One region of the Methylobacterium sp. HJ2 genome, then DNA from elsewhere that is predicted to be linked to it. Evidence: riboswitches for the same ligand, from Rfam matches in the RefSeq annotation. Region 1 holds a riboswitch; the other holds the start of a gene.
What was found. A riboswitch is a leader RNA that binds a small molecule or an ion and turns the genes downstream of it on or off. The one in region 1 is predicted to bind thiamine pyrophosphate.

Region 1 (7,870 bases):
GCCAGCGCCCGCTGCGTCGGCAGCCGCGTTCCGGGCAGCAGGCGCCCCGCCCGGATGTCCTCGGCGAGCGCGTCCGCGATCGCGAGGTAATAGGGCTTGCCCCAACGCTCGAGGTCGGGCGCCCAGCCCCTCGGCGCGGCCGGCCGGTCCCCCGCCTCCCACGCCCGCCCGCCATCGATCCGTACGCCAGCCATCTGCCCCGCCGCAAGATCCGATCAATACGCGATTGTATGCCTTGCAATCGTCGTACCGGATGGCTCTGCGCGGCACGGCGCAGGACGATCCATACAAGACGATCAATCTCTGGCGCGTGAAAGCGCAGGAACTGCTTATTCGATACCGTCAAAGCTGCCTCGTTTCGATGCGGCGGCAGGTTCGGCCCCGGTTCCGAGGAACCGGCTTGATCGCAACATTGTATGCATACAAGGGCGCTCGATTGCCGACATTCGCGCGGCAGGCGCCCTGGCACAGCGCTTGCCATTCCGAACCGGTGGCGGCCCGGCCCGAGAGGGTCGCGGCCGCGCCGAGCCGGAGCGAGCCCGATGCCCGAGATGCGCTTCCATGTCCGCTGGCCCGATGGGCGCCGCGAGGCCTGCTACTCGCCCTCGCTCGTGGTGAAGGACTTCCTCGCGGCGGGGGAGAGCTACGCCCTCGACGATTTCCTCGGGCGCACCCGCACCGCGCTCACCATCGCGAGCGAGCGGGTGCGCGAGAAGTACGGCTTCGCCTGCTCGGCCGCGCTGGATCAGCTCGCGCGGATCGAGGGCGCCGCCGGCCGCCAGGAGCCGGGCGGCCGGGTCACGGTCGAAGCCTTCGAGCCCTGAATCTCCGATCCGCCCAGCAAGGAGCCCCGCGATGAGCGCCACCACGCCGCCAGCCCCGCACGTCCCGGTCGTCGTCGTCGGCGGCGGGCAGGCCGGCCTGTCCGTGAGCTACCATCTCAAGCGGCGCGGGATCGACCACCTCGTCTTCGAGGCCCGCACCGCGGCCCATGTCTGGAGCACGCAGCGCTGGGACAGCTTCTGCCTCGTCACCCCGAACTGGCAATGCGACCTGCCCGGCCACCCCTATGACGGGCCGGACCCCGACGGGTTCATGCGGAAGGATGAGATCGTCGCCTATCTGAGAGCCTTCATCGCCAAGGTCGACCCGCCGATCCGCGAGGGTGTGGCGGTCACGCGGGTGGCGCGGCGCGGGGAGGGGGGATTCACGGTCGAGACCTCGGCGGGCAGCGTGACCGCGGACGCGGTGGTCGCCGCGGCGGGCGGCTATCACACCCCGATCATCCCGCGCATGGCCGAGCGCCTGCCGCCGGAGATCCACCAGATCGAGGCGAGCCGGTACCGCAACCCGGACCAGCTGCCGCCGGGCGCGGTGCTGGTGGTGGGCTCGGGCCAGTCGGGCGCGCAGATCGCCGAGGATCTCCACCTCGCCGGCCGCGAGGTCCATCTGGCGGTGGGCGACGCGCCGCGCTGCGCCCGGTTCTACCGCGGCCGCGACGTCGTCGCCTGGCTCGCCGACATGGGCTACTACGCCATGAGCGTCGACGAGCATCCCCTGCGCGACGGCGTCCGCGACAACACCAACCACTACGTGACGGGCCGCGACGGCGGGCGCGACATCGACCTGCGCCGCTTCGCCCGGGAGGGCATGCACCTCTACGGCGTGCTGGAGGATTACACCGCCGGGCAGCTCCGCTTCCGCGATTCCCTCGCGCGCTCCCTGGATCAGGCCGACCGGACCTACAACGGCATCAACGCCGCGATCGACCGCCACATCGCCGAGGCCGGAATCGACGCCCCGGCCCAGGAGCCCTACCGCCCCGTCTGGGAGCCGGGCGAGCCCGTGACGCGCCTCGACCTCGCGGGATCGGGCATCGCCACGATCCTCTGGTGCATCGGCTTCACGCCGGATTTCCGCTGGCTCGACGCCTCCGTCTTCGACGGCGCGGGCCGGCCGCGGCATCGCCGCGGGATCACCCTGGAGCGCGGCGTCTACTTCGTCGGACTGCCCTGGCTGCACAGCTGGGGCTCGGGCCGGTTCGGCGCGGTCGGGCGGGATGCCGACCATATCGCCCAGGCCATCGCCGAGCAGCTCGCCGCCCGCGGCGGCCCGGCGGGCAGCCCCGTCGCGGGCCGGCCGCTGCTGACGCTGGCGGGCTGAGCCGGCCGCGTCCGTCCGGGTCGCGGCGCGACCCCGCTCTCAGGCGAGGCCGCCCATCGCCCGGATCCGCGCCCATTCGGCCGCGCTCACCGGCTGCACCGAGAGGCGGGAATTGGTGACGAGCACCATCCCGGCGAGCGCAGGCTCGGCCTTGATCGCGTCCAGGGTCACGGGCTTGGGCAGCGCCGCGACGGCCCGGACGTCGACCATGCCGAAGCGGCCGGTCTCGTCGGTGGGGTCGGGATAATAGGGCCGGATCACCGCCACGATCCCGACCACCGCCTTGCCCTCGTTCGAGTGGTAGAACAGCCCCTCCTCACCGACCTGCATCGCCATCAGGTGCTTCTTGGCGAGGTGGTTGCGCACGCCGTTCCAGTGCGTGCCCTCTTCGCCCGCGGCGACCTGCTGGTCCCAGGACCAGGTCGAGGGCTCGGACTTGAACAGCCAATGCGCCATGATCGCCTTCCCGCACCCGGCCCTGCGCCCGGTCCGCGTCTCTGCACGCGCCTCTGTAAGCGTGCGGCGGCACCCGCGCAGCCCCTTCCGGCGGGCCGTGCACCGCGGAAGGCTTTCGCCCGGGCGGCTTTGGGAGCTAGGGAGGCGCGAGTTCCGACGCGAAGCCCCCATGACCACCCTTGAGATCCCGCCGGGAATCGCCCCGGCCATCATCCTCGTCGAGCCGCAACTGGCCGAGAACATCGGCATGACGGCCCGCGCCATGGCGAATTTCGGCCTGTCGGAGCTGCGCCTCGTCAACCCGAAGAACGGCTGGCCCAAGAAGGGCGTGCGCGAGGCGGCCTCGGGCGCCACCCACGTCCTCGACGCCGCCCGGATCTACGACAGCGTGCCCGCGGCGATCGCCGACCTGAACCACGTCCTGGCCACCACCGCGCGCGAGCGCGGCCAGATGAAGCGCGTGCTGGGGCCGGACGCGGCCATGGCGGACGTCGCGGCCCGCGCGGGGCAGCGCGTCGGCATCCTGTTCGGGCGCGAGCGTGTCGGGCTCACCAACGACGAGGTCTCCTACGCCGACGCCATCGTCACCTTCCCGGTCTCGCCGGACTTTCCGTCGCTCAACCTCGCACAGGGCGTGCTGCTGATGGCCTACGAATGGCGCCGGGCGAGCGGCCGGGCCCGGCTGCCCTTCTCGGGCGAGATGCTGTCGCCGCCCGCCACCCGCGAGGCCCTGCTCTCCCTGTTCGGCGGCCTGGAGGAGGCCCTCGGCGCGGCCGGGTTCTACCCGCCCGAGAAACGCGAGATCATCGCGCGCAACATGCGCGACATGCTCCACCGCATGGCGATGACCGAGCAGGACGTCCGCACCCTGCGGGGCACCCTGCGCGCCCTGGCGCGCCGCCGAGAGGGATAGGCTCAGCCCCGGAGCGTCAGGCTGCCGCCCGCGATGCTGAAGTCGCGCACCCGCTTCAGGAAGGACATGCCGAGCAGGTTCACCCCGAGGAGCCCGCGGGGCACCACCACCGCCTCGACGTCGCGCACCGCGACGGGGCCGATCCGGAGCAGGCCGATCCGCACGGGCGCGACGCGCGCCGGCCCGTTCGCCGTCATGATCCGCTGAGTGAAATCGCCGGGGCCGACCCGGAGCCCGATCCGCGCGGCATCCTCCTCGGCGAAGGCGCAGAGCGTCGCGCCGGTATCCACCATCATCTGCACGGAGCGGCCGTCGACCACCGCCTGCGCCGTGAAATGGCCGCCGCGGTCCGCCTGGAGCGCGATCGCCACCGGGCCGACGGGCGCCGGGACGGCGGGCGCGGGAACCGCCGGGGCGGCGAGCGCGCGCGGCGCCGCGACCCTGTCGCGCAGGCGATGGACCGCCCCCACCGCGGCGACCGCTATCACGCCGACCGTCACAATCGTCCGCACGGCGCCCTCCGGCCGGCCCCCACGCCGGCAATCAGGCGCGTGCCGGCGTGAACGAAGGCTTGCGCCGGCCGCTTCGCCCGCGCCCCGCGCCCGGGCTTTCGCCCGACACGGTGTACGCCCGGTGACCGCGACCTCCCTCATCCACCGGGGATTGACCCGACGCCGATCCGGGTCCAAATCTCCCCCTGTTCCAGGGAGATCCCCGGCAAGGGGCTGAGACACCGCTGGCACGCCCGACGAGGGCCTGCGGCGCGGAAATCCTTCGAACCTGATCCGGCTCATACCGGCGTAGGGATTGGACCGCGGGTTCCTCGACGAACCCACACGCTTCGGCAGCGAGGCGAAGGCCACCGATCCCTGCGGGCAGACGCGGAGATCGTGCGTGGCAGACTGGCCCGCCTCACCCATCGGACAGCGGCGCGATCCGGCGCCGAACGAACACGCCGCCGGCACGGATCCGGGGATCCGTCTGGATCCCTCGATCCGCACGGATTTCCCGATCCGCACGGATCTGCCGATCCGCACGGATCTCCCGATCCGCGCCGACGTGGCGATCGTCGGCGGCGGGCTGATCGGCCTCGCGAGCGCGTGGCGCCTCGCGCAGGCTGGCCGCAGCGTCGTCGTGGTCGAGCGCGCGCGCATCGGCGCCGGGGCGAGCCTCGCGGCGACCGGCATGCTGGCGCCCGCCGCCGAGCACGAGCCGGGCTCGGACCTGCTCCTGCCCCTCGCCCTCGACTCCCTCGCCCGCTGGCCCGGGTTCCGCGACGCGCTGCAGGCCGCCTCCGGGATCGCCATCGACTACCGCACCGAGGGCACCCTGGTGCTCGCCATCGGGCGCGACGAGGTCGAGCGCCTGCGCTTCCGTTACGATCTGCAGCGCCGCTCGGGCGTCGCCGCCGAGTGGCTGGCCGGCACCGAGGTGCGGCGGCGGGAGCCGACCCTGCGCCCCTCCGTCACCGCGGGCGTGCTCTGCCCCCTCGACCATCAGGTCGACCCGCGCCGGGTGATGGCGGCGCTGACGCTCGCCTGCCGCGCGGCCGGCGTCGTCGTGGTGGAGGATTGCGCCGCGACCGGACTCGACTGGACCGCCGGCCGCGTCGCCGGCCTGCACACCGCGCGCGGCACGCTCGCGGCCGGCACGGTGGTGCTGGCGAGCGGGGCGTGGAGCGGCGAGAGCGGCCTGCTGCCCGAACACCTCGCCCTGCCGGTGCGGCCGCTGAAGGGGCAATCCCTCGCCCTGCGCACCACGCGCCGGACCGGGACGCTCGGCCACATGGTCTGGACCGAGCAGGTCCACATGGCGCCCAAGGGCGACGGGCACCTCATCGTCGGCGCCACCGTGGAGGATTGCGGCTTCCGGCCCGGCGTCACCGCGGGCGGGCTCTACGCCCTCCTCGAGGGCGCGCGCCGGGTGCTGCCCGGCATCGAGGAGATGGAGGTCGAGGCCGTCTGGAGCGGCTACCGCCCGACCTCGGACGACGACGCTCCGATCATCGACACCCTGGCCCCCGGCCTCGTGGCGGCGACCGGGCACCACCGCAACGGCTACCTGCTCGCGCCCGTGACCGCCGACGCGGTCGCGGCGCTGCTCACGACCGGCGCGCTGCCCGAGATCGCCCGCCCCTTCACCCTGGGGCGGTTCCGCCGGCCGGACGCCGCGAGGGCCTCCGCATGAATTGTCTGATCAACGGCACGCCCCGCAGCCTCGAGGCCGACACCGTCGAGGCCCTGTTCCGGGCGGAGGCCGAGGAGACCGGGATCGAGAGCCCGGAGGGCATCGCCATCGCGCTGAACGGGCGCGTGGTGCGCCGCAGGGACTGGGCGGAGACGCCGGTGCGCGAGGGCGACCGCGTCGAGATCGTCCGCGCCATGCAGGGAGGCTGAGCATGAACGAGACCGTCACCCCGCCGCGCGGGGACAGCGAGGACGCGCTGGTCATCGCGGGCGTGCCGCTGGCCTCGCGCCTGTTCATCGGCACCGCGGGCTATCCGAGCCAGACCGTCATGCGCGACGCGGTGGAGGCGAGCGGGGCCGAGGTGGTCACCGCCTCGATCCGTCGCGTCTCGCTCCAGGGCCACGGCTCGGACACGGTGCGGATCCTGAAAGGGCACCGCTTCCTGCCCAACACCGCGGGCTGCGAGACCGCGCGCGACGCGATCATGACGGCCGAGCTCGCCCGCGAGGCGCTCGGCACCGACTGGATCAAGGTCGAGGTGATCGGCGACCGCGAGACGCTCTACCCGGACGTCGCCGAGCTGATCGAGGCCTGCCGCCACCTCGTGGACGACGGCTTCACGGTGCTGCCCTATTGCAACGACGACCCCATCGTCTGCCGCCGCCTGGAGGATCTCGGCTGCGCCGCGGTGATGCCGATGGGCTCGCTGATCGGCTCCGGAATGGGGGTGGCCAACCCGGCCAACCTCGAACTGATCTGCCGCCGGGCCGGCGTCCCGGTGATCGTCGATGCGGGCATCGGCACGGCCTCCGACGCGGTGATCGCGATGGAGCTCGGCGCCGACGCCTGCCTCATCAACACCGCTGTGGCCAAGGCCGACGATCCGGTGCGGATGGCCCGCGCCATGCGCCGCGCCGTCGAGGCGGGCCGCGACGCCTACCGGGCCGGGCGCATCCCCCGGCGCGGCCGGGCCGAGCCGTCGAGTCCGCAACTCGGCCTCGTGGGCTCCTGACGGGCGTGCCGGCTTGTGACCTGCCGGCGCCGCTCCTCGTCGTCACCGACCGGCACGGCTCGACCCGCCCCCTCGCCGAGACCGTCGCGGCCTGTCTCGACGGCGGCGCCCGCTGGTTCTGGTTCCGCGACCGGGACCTCGCACCGGACGAGCGCCTGTGCCTCGGCAGCGCGCTGCTGCGGCTGATCCGCGACGCGGGCGGCCGGATGGTGGTCGGCGGGAACCCGGATCTCGCCGCCGCGCTCGGTGCGGACGGGGTGCATCTCGGGGGCGGCAGCGGGCCCGAGGCGATCGCGGCGGCGCGTACGCGCGACGGATTGGTCGGGGTCTCGGCCCATACGGAGGCGGAGGTCGCGGCGGCGGCCCGGGCCGGGGCCGATTACGCGACCTTGAGCCCGATCTGTCCGAGCGCGAGCAAGCCGGGCTACGGCCCCGCCCTCGGGCCGGAGGCGCTGGCGCGCGCGGCCCGCCACGGTCTGCCCGTCCTCGCCCTCGGCGGGATCGGCCCCGCCGAACTCGCCGCCTGCCGCGCCATGGGGGCCGCGGGCGCCGCGATCATGGGGCTGCCGATGCGGGCGCAGGATCCGGCCGCTGCGATCCGCCTCTGCCTCGCAGCGTGGGGCGCCTGAGCTACGGCGCCGCCGGTCCGTAGGGCGGCCGGGGGATCGCCCGGTGCGCGGCCCGGAGCGCCGCCGACCAGCGCTCGCGCAGGTCGTGGAAATAGCCCTCGCCCGCCTCGATCCGGTGGTTCACCTCGAGGTCGAGGGCGCCGCGGCGGGCGAGCGCGATGTCGATCGGCAGGCCGACGCCGAGATTCGAGCGCATGGTCGAATCCATCGAGACGAGGCTGACCTTCAGGGCGTCGTAGAGGTCGGTCTCGAACTTCACCGCGCGGTCGAGGATCGGCTTGCCGTATTTGTGCTCGCCGATCTGCAGGAAGGGCGCGTCGGTGCTGCACTCGATGAAATTGCCGGCCGAGTAGATCAGGTACAGCCGCATCGGCTCGGTGCCGATCTGGCCGCCGAACAGCAGCGAGATCGAGAAGCGGAGGTTGGCCGCCTCGAAGCCCGCCTTCTCGATGGCGCGCACCCGGCGGATCGCCCGGCCGACGAGCTGCGCCGCCTGGAACATCGTCCCGG
Region 2 (7,870 bases), on a different contig from region 1:
GACGCTCAGGCGGCCCGCAGCACGGCGTCCGCGGCGCGACCGCGCTCGGGGACGATGTGCAGGGCGCGCGGGCGCCGGAACAGCAGGTCGAGGGGCGTGCCGCGAATCGCGCGCTCCAAGACGAGGGGGACGATCGCCGCCACCGTCCAGACGATCAGGGAGGCGAGCCCGACGTCGGGGACGAGGCCGGACTTCGCGAGCAGGGTGCGGGTCGCCGCCATCGGCAGGAAGAAGGCGAGGTAGATCACGATGGAGCGCTGGCCGCAGGTGCGCAACGCCTCCGTCACGGGGCCGCCGGCCCGGATCAGCAGGGCCGCACTCGCCACGATGGCGAGCGCCCCGGCGGCCCCGAGGACGAGCGCCACCAGCGGCAGGCTCGCGAGCGTCGGGTAACCGGCCATCCCGGACGGCGTGAAGGCGAGCCAGCCCTCGATCGCGGCCCAGAGCGCCAGCCCGGCGAGCGCCGCGACGGGACGGGCCCGCACCGCGTCGGCGAAGCCGAAGATGCGCCCGGCGAAGAGGTAGCCGCCGACGAAGTAGACGTAGCGGGCGCAGAACTCGTCAATCAGGGTCCAGTCGGTATCGACGGGCAGCGTCTGCAGGAGCGCGGCGCCGCCGAGGAGGAGCGGGGCCGGGAGGCGCCGCAGCAGCTTCGTGACCACGGAGAACACGGCGAGCAGGTAGATGAACCACAGGGTCGAGTAGGGCTCGACCAGGGTGCCGGCGAGATGGGCGAGGAAGGCCGGCGCCCCGCCGTCGCCCACGATGGCACCGTACTTGGCGAGCGACTGGATCAGCACCCAGAGCCCGTAGAAATAGGCGAAGTGCACCACGCGCCGGTCGGCGAAGAGGCGCCAGTCGCGGTCGATCACCCGGCCGACGAACAGGCCCGAGAGCAGGAAGAAGTCCGGGATGCGGAAGGGCTTGGCGAAGGCCACCACGGTGTGGAGGAAGCCCTCGCCGCCCATCGCCTCGCCGGTGCCGAGGGTGGCGTGCATCATGACCACGAGAAGGATGCAGATGCCCTTGGCGACATCGACCCAGGCGAGCCGCAGATCCGCCTCCGGTGTCGCCGCCGTTCCGCCCGCCATGACCGTCCGCTCCCTCATGCAGGGCGGGAATCTCGGCGCATCCCGTTAAAGGAGGCCCCGGCGGCTCGGGCTTCCGCGCGGCATGGCGAACGCGCGGTAAACGCCGTCCCGCGGCCCCGTGCGGGCCGAGGGCGGCGGGCTCACGAGAACCGGTCGCGCCGCGCTCCGCGCCGGTCGCGGGTCATCCGGGTGGCCGCGTGGAAATCGTCGGGCTTCGTCCGCACCCAGGCGAGGAAGCGCGCGATCTCCGGGTCGGCGCGCAGGGCCTCGACGTCGGCGAGGCGGCGGGCGATCTCGGCCTCGCTGTAGCGGGCGTGGATCGCCGAGTGGCAGATCTGGTGCAGCCGCACGGTGCCGCGATGGGTGCCGCCCTTCAGCTTGGGCGTCAGGTGATGCAGGCTGGAGCGGGCGCGGGGCGGGATCGGGCGCGCGCAGAGCGGACAGATCACGGGCGCCGCTGCCCGCGGCCCGTGCGTCTCGGGGTCGTCGTCGCGCCAGATGCGGTCCCGCCGTCCCAACCGGATCCCTCCCGTGGTCGCCGCCGGATATAGGTCTGCGCCCCGCCCGCGAGGACCGCGCGGCGCGGCGACATGCCGACACGGGGCGCGCCTTCCGTCTCGGGCGCGGATGCGGGCGCGATTGACAAGGCGGCCCAAAGTGTCGAGGCTCTGGCCGTTCCGAGGGGAGCCCCGTCACGAGGGGGCTGAGATTGGGCCTGCAGGTCCTGACCCTTGAACCTGATCCGGCTCATACCGGCGGAGGGACGGGAACCTGCGGCCTCGGGATATGGGGCCGGCTCTCATCGGCCTTTCGTCAGGGGTTCGGATCGCTCCGCCACAGGGAGAGATCCACGATGAACGCACCCGTCCTGACCAAAGACGTCAAGGGTAGCCCAGAGAGCGTCACCACCGGGCCGATCAACGGCTCGCACAAGCTCTACGCCGAGGTCCCCGGTCGGGCCGACATCCGGGTGCCGTTCCGCGAGATCGTGCTGACGGATCCCAAGGAGGCCCCGGTGCGGGTCTACGATCCGTCGGGCCCCTATACCGAGACGGACGCCCGCATCGACCTCGCCAAGGGCCTCAACGCCGTGCGCGAGCCCTGGATCGCGTCCCGCGGCTACGCCACGGTCGAGCCCCGCGCGGTCAAGCCCGAGGACAACGGCTTCGCGGCCGCCGACAAGCTCGTCGCCCCCTGCCCCGCCGAGCGCCTGATCCGCAAGGCCGCTCCCGGCCAGATGGTGACGCAGTACGAATTCGCCCGCGCGGGGATCGTCACCGAGGAGATGATCTACGTCGCCCACCGCGAGAACCTCTGCCGCGAGCAGATGCTGGAGCGGGCCGAGGCCGCGCTCGCCGACGGCGAGAGCTACGGCGCCGCGGTGCCGGCCTTCATCACCCCGGAATTCGTGCGCGACGAGGTGGCCCGCGGCCGGGCCATCATCCCGGCCAACATCAACCACACCGAATTGGAGCCGATGGCGATCGGCCGGAACTTCCTGGTCAAGATCAACGCCAATATCGGCAACTCGGCGGTGACCTCCTCGGCGGCGGAAGAGGTCGAGAAGCTGGTCTGGTCGATCCGCTGGGGCGCCGACACGGTGATGGACCTCTCCACCGGCCGCAACATACACAACATCCGCTCGTGGATCATCCGCAACTCGCCGGTCCCGATCGGCACGGTGCCGATCTACCAGGCGCTGGAGAAGGTCGGCGGCGATCCGCTCAAGCTCGACTGGGAGGTCTTCAAGGACACCCTCATCGAGCAGGCCGAGCAGGGCATCGACTACTTCACCATCCATGCGGGCGTGCGCCTCGCCCACGTGCCGCTCACCGCGCGGCGCGTCACCGGCATCGTCTCGCGCGGCGGCTCGATCATGGCGCGCTGGTGCCTCGCCGGGCACCGCGAGTCGTTCCTCTACGAGCGCTTCGACGAGATCTGCGACATCTGCCGCGCCTACGACGTCTCGTTCTCGCTGGGCGACGGCCTGCGGCCCGGCTCGATCGCCGATGCCAACGACGCCGCGCAATTCGCCGAGCTGGAGACGCTGGGCGAGCTCACCAAGGTCGCCTGGGACAAGGGCTGCCAGGTGATGATCGAGGGCCCCGGCCACGTGCCGATGCACAAGATCAAGGTCAACATGGAGAAGCAGCTGCGCGAGTGCGGCGAGGCGCCGTTCTACACACTCGGCCCGCTGACCACCGACATCGCGCCCGGCTACGACCACATCACCTCGGGCATCGGCGCCGCCATGATCGGCTGGTTCGGCACCGCCATGCTCTGCTACGTCACCCCGAAGGAGCATCTCGGGCTCCCCAACCGCGACGACGTGAAGACCGGCGTGATCACCTACAAGATCGCCGCCCACGCCGCCGACCTCGCCAAGGGCCACCCGGCCGCGCAGCTGCGCGACGACGCGCTGTCCCGCGCGCGCTTCGACTTCCGCTGGGAGGACCAGTTCAACCTGAGCCTCGACCCCGACACGGCGCGCGCCTACCACGACGAGACCCTGCCGAAGGACGCCCACAAGGTCGCGCATTTCTGCTCGATGTGCGGACCGAAATTCTGCTCGATGAAGATCACGCAGGACCTGCGCGCCGAGGTGCTGGCGATGGAGGCGGCGGGCGAGGTCATCCACACCGCGCCCGTCATGTCCACGGCCGAGCGCGAGGCCGGCATGAAGGCGAAGTCCGAGGAGTTCCTGGCGGAGGGCGGCAAGCTCTACGTCGACGCCGCCGAGTAGGCGCCGACACGCCGATCCGAACGGCACGGGGGCGGGGTCCGGTCGGAATCCCGCCCCCGTCGCGTTTCGGGCGGCCCACATCGCCGGGATTTTCAGCGCTGCGTTAACCCGGTGTTGAGGCCTTCTCGGATCGTGAGTGCGCCGTTAACGGACGGGTTACCGCTGCGGCGCCTGATGGGATCGTGGTTCCCATCCGGAGGCCCAACACATGAACGAGATCGGCAGCGTGCAAGCCGCCGAGAGGCCGGCACTTCCCGTCGTCCCCCCGGTCCAGCCCGCGGCACCGCCTGCCCCGATCGCGCCGACGGAGCGGAGCCCGACGCCGCTCGAGCCCGCGGTGACGCTCGACATCCGCGCGCCGGCGGACGCTCCCTCCCCCGCGGTCCCGAACGAGTCCGATTACCGGACGCAATTCGTGCGCGACGCGAGCACCAAGGATCTCGTCTATCAGGTGATCGATCCGACCTCGGGCGACATCGTCGTGCAATTGCCGACCGCCACCGTCCTGAAGGCGCGGGCCTACGCGGAGGTGGAGGCGACCCGCAAGACGGAAGCCGGCCGCGGCAAGGAGACGGCGGTCGCCCTCGACCTCAGCGCGTGAGATCAGGCGCGCTGGCGGACGAGGCCGACGACGCTCGCGCAGGCGATCATCACGCCGAGGCCCATCAGGCAGAGGCAGCCGAGGGCCGGGCCGGGACGTCCCTTGGCGAGGAAGATGGCGGCGAGGAGCGGGGCGAGCAGCGCGACGAGCAGCATGGTCATGGACGGCTCCGGGTCTGACGGGGCGATCCTAGCCAGGAAGGTGTTAACCGTGTGTCACGTTCGCGGCCCGGTGTGGGATTCCCGCACCCGTGCCGACCCGAGGCGCGCCCGAGGGCGCGTCAGGCGGCGCGCCGGGTCGCCGTGACGTCGACCAGCGCGCCGTGATTCACCTCCAGCACCCGGTCCGCGAAGGGCAGCAGGTGCGCGCTGTGGGTGACGAAGACCTTGGCGACCGGGATCTCCATGAGCGCGCGGATCAGCGCCTGCTCGGAGGCGGGATCGAGATTGGCGGTGATCTCGTCCAGAAGCAGCAGTCGGGGCTTGCGGCAGAGCGCGCGGGCGAGCAGCAGCCGGCGGCGCTGGCCGGTGGAGAGCAGCGGGCTCTCGTCCGAGAGCTGGGTCGCGAAGCCCTGAGGCAGGTCCCGGATCGCGTCGAGCAGGCCGACCGTCACGAGCGCCGATTCGATCTGCCTCTGCGTGATGTCGGGCGAGAACAGGGACAGGTTGTCGAGCACCGTGCCCGCGAGCACCCGGTCGTCCGCGAAGACGCAGCCGATATTGGCGCGGTACTCGTGGATGCCGAATTCCTCGATCGGGCGGCCGTCGACGAGCATGGCGCCCGCCGCGCGCCCGTTCAGGCTCGCCAGGATCTTGAGCAGCGAGGACTTGCCGCAGCCCGACGGCCCCACGATCGCGATCGTCTCGGCGCGGTCGACCCGGATGGTGAGGCGGACATGCTCCACGAGAGGGCGCGCCGACCGGTCGAACCGGATCGCCACGTCCTCGAGGGCGACCGTCCGGCGGATCACCCGCTCGATGCCGACGCCCGCGCTCTGCGGCTCGGGATCCTCGTCGAGCACGTCGTCGAGGCGGCCGAAATGCACCCGCATCACCGAGAGCTGCAGCAGGCTCATGATGAGCGTGTTCATGCTGTTGAAGAACGAACCGCGCAGGGCGAAGAAGGCGTAGAGCACGCCGACGGAGAGCGTGCTCTTCATCACGTCGGTGACGCCCATGTAGAGCGTCGTCACCGTGCCGAGCATGAAGATTAAGTGCAGGAACAGGTCCGCGTCGATGGAAAGCTTCTTAGACCGGTAGCCGTAGTTGGCGAAGCGTGTGAATGTCTCGAGCCACTTGAGAGAGAAGAAGCTCGTGGTGTTGCTGACCTTCAGCGCGGAGATCTGCGCCAGCCCGTCGAGCAGGCGGGCCTGCTCCTCGGAGCGCGCCTCCAGGGACAGGGCGGTGCTGCGCGCGATGCCCGGATAGGTGGCGAAGCGGACGAGGATCGCCGCCACCAGCGTCGCCAGCGAGGCGGCGGCCATGGTGGGCGAGTAGTAGTACATCATCCCGACGAGGACGACGGACATGGCCCCGTCCGCGATCGACGAGATGAAGCCGTTGACCAGGAAGGTCTTGATCTGGTCGACCGAACTCAGCCGCGTGACGAAGTCGCCCGGATGGCGGGCCTCGAAGAAGCCGATCGGCAGCCGGAAGGCGTGGCTGACGATGTTGCGGGTGAAATGGATCTCGAACATGGTCGCGGCGCGCAGCGCGATCACGTCGCGCAGCCAGCGCGACACCGCCTCGAAGGCGCTGAACAGGGCGAGCCCGACGACCACGACCGTCAGCAGGTCGAGGTCGTATTGCGGGATCACCGTGTCGATCGCGGTCTGCAGGAAGATCGGCGTGCCGAGGGCGAACAGGGTCGCGCCGAGCGACAGGACGGTGATCCGCGCCAGCGTGCCCTCGATGCCCCGGCACGAGCGGAACACCGCCCAGAACAGGGATTTGCGCGCCGTCCGGATCGCCTGGAAATCGACGCGGCGCTCGAATTCGAGGGCGACGCCGCTGAAATGCCGCTCCACGTCCTCCTGCGCGTAGGCACGCGGGCCGAAGGCCGGATCGTGGATGTGGAAGACGCCGCGCACCACCGTCTCGAGCACGACGAAGTGGTTGCCGTTCCAGTGCAGGATGGCCGGGCAGGTAATCGTATGCAATTCGCCGACATTGGCGATCGCCAGCCCCTGCGCGTCGAGTCCGACCTGCTCGGCCACCTCGACGATGTCGGCGAAGGTCATCCCGCGCTGCGAGGGCGGGAACAGCGCGCGCAGATAGGGCAGGTCGATGTCGTGCCGGTGCGCGTTGGCGACCATCGCCAGGCAGGCGAGACCGCATTCCATGGTCTCGCTCTGCACGACCGAGCGGATCTTGCGCCTGCGCCGCGGACCGGCCCCGAACATCAGCGTCCCCTCAGCGCACGGATCGGATCGAGCACCCAGTCCAGGAAGCGGCGCCGCTCGATCACGATGTCGGCCGACAGGGTCGAGCCGATCTTGATCGGGATGCGCTCGCCGTAGGCCTCGACGTCGCTGCGATCCGGGCGGATCTCGATGCGGTAGGCGGATTGGCGATCCACGGGTCGCGGATCGAGCCCGAGATCGGGCTTGTCGTCGCCCGCGGGCGCGCGCACGGCCGCCGCCGAGATGTAGGTGATCGTTCCGTGCTGGATGCCGAAGGTCTTGAACGGGAACGCGTCGTACTTGATGATGACCCGCTGCCCGACCTTGGCGAGGCCCACCGCGCGGGCCGGCGCGTCGATGACGATGAGCGGCGCGGCGTTCGGGTCGCCGGTCGCGGCCACGAACTGCCCGGCCTTCACCGAATCGCCGACCTGGGCGGCGAGCGCCAGCACGGTGCCGGGATTCTGGGCCTGGACGTCGATCGCCGCTTCCGTCTTCAGCATGGCGAGGCGGCTGTCGGTCGCCTCGATCTGGTTCTGCGCGGTCGCCTGCTGGGAGAGCTTGGTGGCGACCAGGAGGTCGAATTCCCGCCGCCGCTCCGCGTCCTGGCGCTGATATTCCAGGCGCTTGAGGCGCAGCTCCGAGAGCTGGCGCTCGTACTCGAAGCTCGTCCGCTCGTGGGATTCGAGCAGGTCGCGGGTGGCGTAGCCGCTCTGCACGTAGGCCGAGATCCGCCGCACCACGGCGCGGGTCTTCTCCACGGCCGCCATCTGGCGCTTGGCCTGCTCGGCGAGGCCCGCGTAGAAGACCTCCTGGTCGGCGGTGATCTTCTCCTGCTGGGTCCGGGCGCGGGCAATGAAGGCCTTGGCGCGCTCGACCTCCTCGACGAGGCCCTTGCGGGTCAGCTGCAGGTTGCGGATCTCGGCGTCGACGGCCGATTCGCCCCCGACCGTGGCGGTGCCCATCCGCAGGGCGTAGATCGCTTGGCCCGCCTGGACGGCGTCGCCCTGCTTGACGAAGATGCGGCTGACCAC

Region 2: it holds a riboswitch for thiamine pyrophosphate, as region 1 does, so the genes downstream of both, thiC (phosphomethylpyrimidine synthase ThiC) here and thiO (glycine oxidase ThiO) in region 1, are expected to answer to the same signal.

Annotation. Positions count from the first base shown of each region.
Region 1 covers NZ_JBWJYM010000011.1:85,616-93,485, reverse strand. Annotated here, with positions in the region: gene ACS5RC_RS22925 (aminotransferase-like domain-containing protein) at 1-194, opposite strand, end outside; gene ACS5RC_RS22920 (MSMEG_0570 family nitrogen starvation response protein) at 543-824, shown strand; gene ACS5RC_RS22915 (MSMEG_0569 family flavin-dependent oxidoreductase) at 856-2,163, shown strand; gene ACS5RC_RS22910 (EVE domain-containing protein) at 2,203-2,619, opposite strand; gene ACS5RC_RS22905 (RNA methyltransferase) at 2,789-3,532, shown strand; gene ACS5RC_RS22900 (retropepsin-like aspartic protease family protein) at 3,535-4,044, opposite strand; TPP riboswitch at 4,228-4,357, shown strand; gene thiO (glycine oxidase ThiO) at 4,514-5,719, shown strand; gene thiS (sulfur carrier protein ThiS) at 5,716-5,928, shown strand; gene thiG (thiazole synthase) at 5,931-6,731, shown strand; gene ACS5RC_RS22880 (thiamine phosphate synthase) at 6,737-7,360, shown strand; gene ACS5RC_RS22875 (proteasome-type protease) at 7,362-7,870, opposite strand, start outside.
Region 2 covers NZ_JBWJYM010000007.1:124,252-132,121, forward strand. Annotated here, with positions in the region: gene ACS5RC_RS17685 (acyltransferase family protein) at 6-1,091, opposite strand; gene ACS5RC_RS17690 (HNH endonuclease family protein) at 1,232-1,609, opposite strand; TPP riboswitch at 1,762-1,872, shown strand; gene thiC (phosphomethylpyrimidine synthase ThiC) at 1,945-3,834, shown strand; gene ACS5RC_RS17700 (flagellar protein FlaG) at 4,043-4,435, shown strand; gene ACS5RC_RS17705 (hypothetical protein) at 4,438-4,596, opposite strand; gene ACS5RC_RS17710 (peptidase domain-containing ABC transporter) at 4,716-6,836, opposite strand; gene ACS5RC_RS17715 (HlyD family secretion protein) at 6,836-7,870, opposite strand, start outside.